2 regions of the Mesorhizobium sp. M0676 genome follow, and region 2 is predicted to be linked to the other one. Evidence: riboswitches for the same ligand, from Rfam matches in the RefSeq annotation. Region 2 holds a riboswitch; the other holds the start of a gene.

Region 1 (5,266 bases), on a different contig from region 2:
GTGACGGCGTGGACGTCCCGGGAAACCTCTCGAAAGTATCCGCGGTCGCTGCCTTACACGTCGTCGAACGGGCCGCCGCGCCTCGCCAGATCGTGACCAATGGCGGCTTCCTCGGCGTCGTCGGGCAAGGCATCGTCACTGTCCTGGTAGGGGTTGTCGTCATCCTCCTCGGGCAATTCGCCTTCCTTCTCGACACCGGTGGTGTCCGGCAGGCTTTCCTCATCTGCTCCGTCGGGCAGGACCGTTGCGCCACGCAGCGCATCCCAATCCTGCCGGCGCGGCGTCGGCGCTTCCACCTCGTCATTGGCGATCCTGTCGCGGGCATCGTTTTTGCTCGGTGGCGCCTCGACCTCGTCATTGGGTTTTCTGTTTCGTTCTTCCATGATTGCCTCCTCCGGGCGGCTTTGCGTCGAGAAGGTGGAACTCACTTCCGGCTGTCAGGTTCCGGCAACCACTCCATCTCCGTGGAACCAATTGCCGCCAGTCTGCTTTGCCAAGGACTAGTCTGCTTTGCCAAGGAGATGAATCCAGAGGAGCTGGACCATGAAGACTTTCCCCCTCATCCCATGCGTGCTGCTCTTGGCGCTGGCCGACCCGGCGGCTGCGCAGGACAATGGCGACCAGCACGGCCCTGCCGCGCCTTGCCAGGCGCAGCCTCAGGACGATGGTCAGAAGCCGCCGGTCGCCAATGGCGGCGGCGAATCGACCAGCACGCTCGGTCCCTGCGGCGGCGTGCTGCAGCCGCCGCCCAGTGGTGACCAGGGTATGACGCAGCCGCCGCCGGACCAGGGCAAGACGCCGGTGATCAAGCCTGGCGAGGTGCCTGCGCAGCCGCCGAAGCAATGACCTTTGCTTGAAACTTCACGGCGTGGCACGAAGGCGGTCGGTTCCCGTCTTGGCCGGGCGACGCGGTCACCGGATCAATGCCGGCGCCGGCCGCAATCGCCCGGAATTGGAGCCGTGCATCATCCATGTCGAAGGTCTCCTGAGGGATTGTGCTTCAATGCGAATCTTGCGGGTGCGGGTTCTGCTGGCATGACCGGGAAGCCGATCAATTTAGTCTCCGCTTGCGGAACAAGACCGTACCGGCTGCGTTTGCCTCCAGGAGCCCGCCACCTCGATCTGCGCTGTTTTCGCCTCATGCGGGAACACGGCGGAGCTCGCCAACAACGACAGGAGACGAAGATGAAAACCATCCTTATTCCCGCCGTCGCCGGGCTCGCCATGATCGCTGGTATCGGCATTGCCGCCGCCGACGAGGTCATCGTCACGCAGCCGGCACAGCAGCAGGTGATCATCACCCCGGAACAGCGCACGGTCGTGCACCAGTACGTAAAGAAACATCCGCTTGCCTCGGTCAATCTGCTCGGCGTCGAATTGAATGTCGGCACTGCCTTGCCTGATACTGTCGAGCTGCAGGAGGTTCCCGACGTTCAGTACAGATACGCCGTCGTCGACAACCATACCGTGTTGGTCGACCCCAGCACGCGCAGGATTGTCGAGGTGGTCGAGTAACGCTCGACAACCTAACCATTCATCGGTGATACGGCCCTGTCGTTCTTCCTAAAAGGGCGGCAGGGCCGAATGATGAACATGATGAAAGGAGAATTGCCATGTTGCCGCATGTCGAGACCCCGAACTCCGCCAATGTTGCGGCGTGTTGCGACAAGTTGCTGGCCGAGCGCAACACGGCGCTGTTATCGATGAAGGAAGCGATCGCGCTCCTGCGGGAGCGCACCGGCACCGATCGTTCGGATGCCGACCTCGCGGGGCTGATCGTCAAGAAAGCGGCGCTGCTCGGCGTTGCGGTGATTTCCGACCCGCGCTGAGATGTCTCGTCACTCAAGACGCCGGCCGAATTTTCGGCTAATGTTTCGTGGAATCTGGACCAACCGACCGGACCCAACCACGGAGGCTTAAGTGACGGACGACAAACAGGACCGCATTCGCCAGCGCGCGCACGAGATCTGGGAAAAGGCCGGCCGGCCTGAAGGCGCGCATCAGGAACACTGGGAGCAGGCCACGGCTGAAGTCGACGGCGCGGTCGCCAAGCCCAAAAAGGCGGCGAAGAAAGCTGACGCCAAGCCCGCCAAGGCAGCCGCCAAGCCAAAGGCAGCGAAGCCTGCCGCCGCAAAGTCCGGCAAAGCCAAATCGAAATAAGGCCAAGTCGAAATAAGTCAGTCGAAATAAAGCAAGGCCGGAATTCGCTGGCCGGGCCATCCTTGGCGCCCGCCGTTCAGGCGCGCCCGAGCCTCTCAACCTGACGAATTGCGCCTGCGACGGGCAGCGCAATTCCTTGTGTTTGGCGACAGGCGCCCTCATGCCTCCCAGGCATAACTCGACAGCGCAAAGCGAATGCCGGCAGCTGTCATGGCCAGTTCGCATTCGGTGATCTGGCGCAGGTGGCGCAGATAGCGCGTCACGGTCTGTGGCAGCCAGCCGGCGCAGGCCTCTACATAGGCGCGGCTGTGAACAAGGGTGCCGGTCGACAGCCTCTCGTCCTTCTCGGCAACGACTTTCAGATATTGGCGGATGAAGCGGATGTCGTCGGCGATGTCCTGGCTGGCCATTCGCCAGGCCCCGGCGAGGCGTTGGCACTGATCGAATGACAAGGGCAACAAAGGGGGCGGCAATAAAGGCGGCGGCAACGACGGAGATGACGGCAAAGGACGAGAGAGATCGGCGAAGGCAACATGGTTCGCTGTGCTCAAGGACATTCCTCTCTGCGAAAAGAGATATCGTACTTTATGTACGAATGAGCGTCAAGCCAATTTCGTACAGTTGGGACGATAACGCAACGAACTGACGAGTCGTCTGTTAACGCCCGGGCGCCCGGCACGTCTGGCCCAAAACACTTTCCCGCAGTGCCTCAACAAACGGCTTCCCCAATGCCGCGAACAATGCTTTAACCCGCCCATCCACAGGGGTGCTCCGTATCGTCGGGGCTGAGATGAGGGCGGCAAGCCTTCGGACCCTAAAGCTGATCTGGATAATACCAGCGGAGCGAGGCGGGCGATGTTTTCAGGCGCACAGATTTCCCTTTATCCCATGACCGACGATTTCGTCGGCGTCATCCTCGGCGCGCTCGGCGCGCTCGATCCCTGGCGCGACCGGCTGCGGATCGAAACCGATGACATCTCGACCCTTATGGTCGGGCCGCCCGAGGTGCTGTTTCCCGCCATGCGCGACCTGTTCGTCGCGGCGGCCAAAAGCGGCAAGCACTGCGTGCTTTCGGCGGCGGTCTCGCGCGGCTGTCCGGGCGAGCCCGACGATCCGATCTGCCGCTCCGACGAGACCGGCGGCCCCGCCATTCCGCTGGACGAGCGCAAGATCGCCGCGATCCGCGCTGTCCAGGCCACGCCGTCGACCGGCCAGCCGGTGGCGGCGCAGTTCTCGCTCTACGTTATGGGCACGGGCGACCATATGGACGAGATCTACGGCTGCATCGATTTCCTGAAACAGTCCGGCGTCTTTGAGCGCTCAAAGAACTTCTGCACCAAATTGCGTGGCGATGCCGGTGCGGTGTTTGCCACGCTCAACGAGGCCTTCTGCCGCTTCGGCCCCGGCGCCGGCCACGTCACCCTCGACATCACGATCTCGGCGAACAGCCCGAGCGCCGTCTGAGCCGCGGCTCAAGCGTCGTTCCTTGAGGATATTGCCGTGGCTGGTTTATCTGACCCATTGCGTGGAGGAGATGCCTCTGACCCCTCAGCACAAAGAGGAGGGGAGCCATTGGCGATTGGCGAAGACCGCGATGCCCACGAATCTCCCCCCTCGAGCAGGAGATGGCCGGCAGGCCAGAGGGGGTCCCAGCGCGTGGAGCGCCGACGTCCTTTTCGCATCGGCAAGGCGTGGGCGCTCCATGCGAGACGACCCCCTCTGTCGCCTTCGGCGACATCTCCCCCTCGAGGGGGGAGATTAGCCGCCGGCATCGCCAAGACCATCCCCGCCGCCTTCGCTTTCGCCCTGCTCCTCGCAGCCTGGGAGCTCTACGCCCGCTACGGCGGTGTCGCCCCCACCGTGCTGCCGGCGCCGTCGCGCGTGCTGCAGCAGGCCTGGGAGCATCGCGCCGCCCTGGCCGACAACACGCTGCCCACCATCCGCGCCACATCAGCCGGCTTCGCCTGCTCGTTGGTCGCTGCCTTCGTGTTTTCGGCGCTGGTCGATTTCTTGGCCCCGCTGCGCCGCGCGCTGTTTCCGCTGCTGATCGTCAGCCAGACCTTGCCGCTGGTCGCGATCGCGCCGCTCATCGTGCTGTGGTTCGGCTTCGGGCTGATGCCAAAAATCCTGCTTGTGGCGCTCGTCACCTTCTTCCCGATGATGGTCGCGCTGGTCGAAGGTTTTGCTGCGACCAGCAAGGAGATTTCGCAGATGCTCGCCGCCATGGGGGCAGGGCGCTGGCGTATCTTCTGGCTGGCGCGCCTGCCTTCGGCGCTGCCCTATTTCTTCGCTGGGCTGCGCATCTCCATCACCTACGCCGTGGTCGGCGCTATCTTCGCCGAATATGCGGGGGCGGCGAAGGGGCTGGGCATCTACATGCTCAATGCCAAGAACAACTTTCGGCCCGATCTGGTGCTCGCCGCAGTCGCCGTCAGCGCCGCGCTCACGCTTGTCTTGTTCGCCATTGCGGTGCTCGTCCAGCGTCTCGCCATGCCTTGGGAAAATGCGGGGAGCGAGACCGCGACGTCAAGGTTGAAGCTGCAGAAGAGAACCGTCAATGACGCGGCTCGAACTCCGGGACATCAGGAAGAACTTCGGCGCGCTTGAGGTGCTCGCCGGAATTTCGCTTCATGTCGCGGCCGGCGAGTTCGTTTCCATCCTCGGCCCTTCCGGCGCCGGCAAGTCGACGCTGTTCCAGCTGCTGACCGGCGCGCTGAAAGGTGAGGGCGACATGCGCTTCGACGGCGCGCCAATGCAGGGCAACCCCTTCGCCTTCATGCCGCAGCGCGACTCGCTGATGCCGTGGCGGCGCGTCATCGACAATGTGACGCTGGGGCTGGAAGTGCAGGGTCTTGGCCGCAAGGCGGCGCGCGAACGCGTCGCGCCGTTGTTTGCCGAGTTCGGCCTTGCCGGCTTCGAGCGCGCCTGGCCGGCGGAGCTTTCCGGCGGCATGCGCCAGCGCGCCGCCCTTTTGCGCACCGTGGTGCAGCAGCGCGACATGCTGCTGCTCGACGAGCCCTTTGGCGCGCTGGATGCACTGACCCGCGCGGGTATGCAGCGCTGGCTGGAAGGCATGTGGCAGCGCCAACGCTGGACGGCGCTGCTG
Region 2 (5,266 bases):
CGAAACCAGCCACCAGATTGAGCAAGGTCGATTTGCCCGAACCACTTGCCCCCATGATGGCGGTGATCTTAGATGTATGGAATTCGACATCGAACAGGAATGACGTTTCGCCATAGCTGAACGAGACCTTGTCCAGCCGGACAGTCGTGCCTTTCTCCACAGCGGACGTCACGATCTCTCTCCCCGTCCCAGCCAGTCTGCCGCGACCACCAATGCAAGGCAGACCGCCCCGAGCAGCAAAGCCAGCCCGGCAGCATCGGCCGTGCGATAGCTGCCCATGCGCGCCAGCAGGAGATAGGGCAAGGTCTGTACCGAATCGCTGCCGAACAGCGCGATGACGCCGAGATCGCCGAGCGACAGCGCCATGGCGAAGGCAAAGCCGGTGGCCAGCGGCCGCCGGAGCGATGGCCAGTCGACCAGAAGCAGCCGGTTCCAGCCCGCAATGCCGAGCTGCGCGCACAGCTTTTCGTGGCGCTCGCTCGCCGCATCATAGGCCGGGCGCATCGCGCGGATGGCAAAGGGCATCGCCATCACCGCATTGACGGTGACGACCATGACCGGCGCGATGGCAAAGACATCGCTGACCGTGCGCAGCAGGAGAAACCAGCCGGCGCCGATGACAATGGGCGGCACGACGAGGACGAAGCCGGCGCCGGTGTCGGTGGCATGTTCGAGCAATGAACGGGCACTGGACCGGCGGCGCAGCGACAGTGCCCGCCGAGCCATGATCAGCGACAGCGACAGCGCCACCGAAAGTAGCGCCGCCGAGAGGGCGAGACCGGCGCTGGTCAGCGTCGCCTGACGCACGGCACTCTCGCCCGCCAGCCGGCCGAGATCGGCGCCGAGGCCGGAGGCAACGGTGGCCGCCATCGGTCCGGCGACGAACAGCAAGGCGAGCACGATCAGGACGGCGTTAAACGCTGTTTCTACTTTGCCGGCCAAGTGATAGCGCCGCGGCGCAACAGGCAAATTGGAGTCGCCGGTCACATTGGCGCCAAGCCGCGTCAGCGCCAGCATGACGGCAAAAGTCAGCGCGATCTGCAGCACCGTCAGCGTCACCGCCCGCGCCGGATCGAAGTCGAAACGCAGTGCCTGATAGATGGCGACTTCCAGCGTCGTCGCCGCCGGCCCGCCGCCGAGGATCAGGACGATGGTGAAGGAGGTGATGCAAAGCATGAAGACAAGCCCCGCGACGCCCGGCAGCGCGGCGCGCAGCACCGGCCACTCGATCAGCCGGAAGGCTGGCCTCGTCCCCATGCCGAGCTGGCTCGCCAGCCGCCATTGATCGGCCGGCACCGTGCCCAGCGCTTCGAGGAACAGCCGGGTGGCCAGCGGCAGGTTGAAGAAGACGTGGGCGACGAGGATGCCCGGCAGCCCATAGATGTCGGGCCAGCTCTGGCCACCGATCGCGGCGAAATAACCGGCGCGGCCATAGAGCGCCAGTATGCCCAGCGCTGCGACAATCGCCGGCAAGGCAAGGGGCACAGTAAACAGCTGCAGGATGAAGCCGCGTCCGAAGAAGCGCGGATGCCGCGACAGCGCGCGGGCGACGAACAGCGCCGGTACGACGGAAAGCAGCATCGAGAGCGCAGCCTGCCAGAGCGTGAAGCGGACAACGCGCAGGAGATAGAGGTCAAAGGCGGACGCGGCGCCGGAAAGGTCGTGCGCGCCTTCGCGGATAAGGCCGGCGAAGGCGCCACCGATCAGCAGCGCGATTGCCGCAAGCGCGACAATGCCGGCCGTGATGCGGGCGTCAGAGCGTTGCACTCTTTACCGGGCGTCGCGTTCCTTCGCGCCCCCCTCTGTCCTGCCGGACATCTCCCCCACAAGGGGGGAGATCAGCTATTTCCGCGCCCCGCTTATTCCTGCAACCTTGGCGACTGGCGAAATCGCCGACGATAGCCAATCTCCCCCCTCGTGGGGGAGATGTCCGGCAGGACAGAGGGGGGCGCCGTAGGGCACTCATCTTTCGATCATACAGCCAAAGCTACTTGCTCATCACCGCCAGCCATTCATCCACCCAGGCCTTGCGATTTGCCGCGAGCTCTTCCGGGCTGAACAGCAAGGTCTTCGCCGGCTTGACCAGCCTATCAAAAGCCGGATTGAGCGGCTTGTCGGTTTTCCCGGCCGGGAACATCCAGTTGGTCTCCGGAATGACATCCTGGAATTTCGGCCCGGTCATGAAGGCCAGGAACTTCGCCGCCAGCGGATTCTTCGCGCCCGTGGTGGTGATGCCGGCGACCTCGATCTGCAGATACTCGCCTTCCTCGAACGAGGCCGCCTGGTAGCGCCCGGTGTTCTCGGCCACCATGTGGTAGGCCGGCGACGTCGTATAGGAAAGCACCATCGGCGCCTCGCCCTTGGTGAACAGGCCGTAGGCCTCGCTCCAGCCCGGCGTCACCGTCAGCACTTTGCCCTTGAGTTTCGCCCAGGCTTCCGGCGCCTTGTCGCCATAGACCGACTTGACCCACAGCAGCAGGCCGAGGCCCGGCGTCGACGTCCTCGGATCCTGGATGACGATCTTGTCGGCGGCATCGCCCTCGACCAGTTCCTTCAGGCTCTTCGGCGGGCTCTTCAGCTTTTCGGTGTCGTAGACGACGGCGAAATAACCATAATCATAGGGCACGAAAGTGTCGTCGCTCCAGCCGCCCGGCACGTTGTTTTCAGCCACCGCGCCATGTGGGACAAACAGGCCGGAAGCCTTGGCTTCCGCAGTGAGGTTGGTGTCGAGACCAAGCACGATATCGGCCTTGGTCGAGGCACCTTCGAGCTCGACGCGGTTGAGCAGCGCGACGCCGTCGGCCACCGAGACGAAGTCGACGCTGCAGCCGCACTCGGCTTCGAATTCCTTCTTCACCTGGGGGCCCGGACCCCAGTCGGCAGTGAAACTCTCATAGGTATAGATCGTGAGTTTTTCCTGCGCGGACGCAGGGCTTGCCAGTAGCGAAACAGCAAGCCCCAGCGCTGGGACAAGACGGGACAAAAACATGCGCATCGGCGCCTCCTTCATTCGTGTTGAAAGGAATTGAGGCGTCGGGCTGTCCGAAGCGTCTAATCCCTCCGCCGGTACAAACCGGATCAGGTTCAGCGGGTTGGCGAGACTGCCTCTCAGCCGGTCCGCGAAGATCGCGTCCGGCACCCCGTTAGAGCGTTTCGACACATAGGCCCGGCCAAGGTGCCACGCAAGCGGAAGTTTGCCCGAGCATGATCCCGGAAAGTGGAATCCGTTTCCGGAAAAAGATCATGCTCCAACAAAGAGTGACGGTGCCGCTCGGCCTTCCGTTTCGTCGGCGGGGCTGGTAAGGGCCAGCGGATATGAGCACATTCACCATCTTGCTTGGCGGCGATCTCGTCCGCACGCCGCGGCTCGACCGCCAGGTCGCGGGCACGCGCGTCATCGCCGCCGACGCCGGCATCGGTCATGCCCGCCTGATCGGCCTGATGCCGGAGCTGTGGGTCGGCGATTTCGATTCCGTGCCGGCGGACCTGCCTGCCGATCTCGCCGCCGTGCCGCGGGAGGTGTTTCCTTCCGAAAAGGACAAGACCGATGGCGAACTGGCGATCGCGGCGGCATTGGAACGCGGCGCCACCAGCCTGGTGCTGGCCGGCGCTTTCGGCGGCAAGCGCGCCGACCACGCCTTCCTCCATCTGGCGCTCAGCCTGCGGCTGGCCGAGGCCGGCACAAAAGTGCTGTTGACCAGCGGAGCGCAGGAAGGCGCCCCTTTGCTGCCCGGCAAGGCCGGCTTCGACTATGCCGACGGAACGCTGTTTTCGGTGCTCGGCTTTTCCGATCTTTCGGGCCTCACGGTGTCCGGCGCGAAGTGGCCGCTCGACCATGTCGAGGTCGTGTTCGGCTCGTCGCTGACCATCTCGAACGAGGTCAAGTCCAACAAGACCGGGGGCCGCCTCGAAATCGAGCTCGGCCATGGCCGCGCGCTGCTGCTCGCCCACCCCTATCCCTTGCCTGAAAGCTGACATGGCCCCGCCCCTTCTCAACCTCGACGGCATAAGACTGACCTTTGGCGGCACGCCGCTGCTCGATGGCGCCGAACTGACGGCGTCCGCCGGTGACAAGATCGCGCTCGTCGGCCGCAACGGCTCCGGCAAGTCGACGCTCCTGAAGATTGCCGCCGGTCTGATCGAGCCGCAAGACGGCGAGGTCTTCCGCCAGCCTTCGGCAACGGTGCGCTATCTCCCGCAAATGCCCGACATGGACGGCTTTGCCAATGTGCGTGCCTATGTCGAGGCCGGGCTTGGGCCTGCCGACGATCCCTACCGCGCCACATATCTGATGGAGCATCTCGGCCTCGCCGGCACGGAGAACCCCAACGATCTCTCCGGTGGCGAGGCGCGCCGCGCAGCACTTGCCCGCGTCATGGCGCCCGAACCCGATATTCTGCTGCTTGACGAGCCGACGAACCATCTCGATTTGTCGGTCATCGAATGGCTGGAAGAAGAGCTTGTCCGGACATCTTCGGCGCTGATCGTCATCTCGCACGACCGTCGCTTCCTCGAACGCGTCTCGCGCGCCACTGTCTGGCTCGACCGTGGCCAGACCCGCCGCCTCGACAAGGGCTTTGGCCATTTCGAGGAATGGCGCGACCTTGTGCTGGAAGAGGAAGAGCGCGAACAGCACAAGCTGGGCCGCCAGATCGTGCGCGAGGAGCATTGGCTGCGCTATGGCGTGACGGCTCGCCGCAAACGCAACATGCGCCGCCTGGGCGAACTGCAGACCATGCGCCAGCGTTTTCGCGGCCATCGCGGCGCCGAGGGCTCGGCCACCATGGTGGCCAGCGACGCCGCCGAATCCGGCAAGCTGGTGATCGAGACCAAGAACATCGAAAAGAGCTTTGGCGACCTCACCGTGGTCAAAGGCTTCTCGACCCGCATTCAGCGCGGCGATCGCATCGGCCTTGTCGGGCCGAACGGCGCCGGCAAGACGACGCTGTTGAAGATGCTCACCGGCGAGATGAAGCCCGACGCCGGCTCGGTGCGGCTCGGCACCAATCTGGAAATCGCCACGCTCGACCAGAAGCGCGAGGCGGTCGATCCGGCCGAGACCCTGGCGCAGTATCTCACGGACGGGCGCGGCGAAAACCTCGTCATCAATGGCGAGCAGCGCCATGTCGTGTCCTACATGAAGGATTTCCTGTTCAAGCCGGAACAGGCGCGCACCCCGGTGCGCGAGCTGTCCGGCGGCGAACGGGCGCGGCTGCTCCTGGCGCGTGTTCTGGCGCGGCCGGCCAACCTTCTGGTGCTCGACGAG

The links. Region 2 has a riboswitch for thiamine pyrophosphate ahead of thiB (thiamine ABC transporter substrate binding subunit). Riboswitches for the same ligand answer to the same signal wherever they lie in the genome.
Region 1: linked by a shared signal. The riboswitch ahead of NKI35_RS13905 (YkoF family thiamine/hydroxymethylpyrimidine-binding protein) and the one ahead of thiB (thiamine ABC transporter substrate binding subunit) in region 2 are both predicted to bind thiamine pyrophosphate.

What each region holds. Positions count from the first base shown of each region.
Region 1 covers NZ_JAMYPU010000010.1:183,975-189,240, reverse strand. The annotation lists gene NKI35_RS13935 (hypothetical protein) at 54-383, opposite strand; gene NKI35_RS13930 (hypothetical protein) at 544-846, shown strand; gene NKI35_RS13925 (DUF1236 domain-containing protein) at 1,186-1,515, shown strand; gene NKI35_RS13920 (hypothetical protein) at 1,614-1,829, shown strand; gene NKI35_RS13915 (DUF2934 domain-containing protein) at 1,921-2,160, shown strand; gene NKI35_RS13910 (hypothetical protein) at 2,319-2,570, opposite strand; TPP riboswitch at 2,913-3,025, shown strand; gene NKI35_RS13905 (YkoF family thiamine/hydroxymethylpyrimidine-binding protein) at 3,016-3,624, shown strand; gene NKI35_RS13900 (ABC transporter permease) at 3,880-4,767, shown strand; gene NKI35_RS13895 (ABC transporter ATP-binding protein) at 4,718-5,266, shown strand, end outside.
Region 2 covers NZ_JAMYPU010000044.1:27,044-32,309, forward strand. The annotation lists gene thiQ (thiamine ABC transporter ATP-binding protein) at 1-172, opposite strand, end outside; gene thiP (thiamine/thiamine pyrophosphate ABC transporter permease) at 169-1,767, opposite strand; gene thiB (thiamine ABC transporter substrate binding subunit) at 1,988-2,995, opposite strand; TPP riboswitch at 3,039-3,153, opposite strand; gene NKI35_RS29135 (thiamine diphosphokinase) at 3,316-3,975, shown strand; gene NKI35_RS29140 (ABC-F family ATP-binding cassette domain-containing protein) at 3,977-5,266, shown strand, end outside.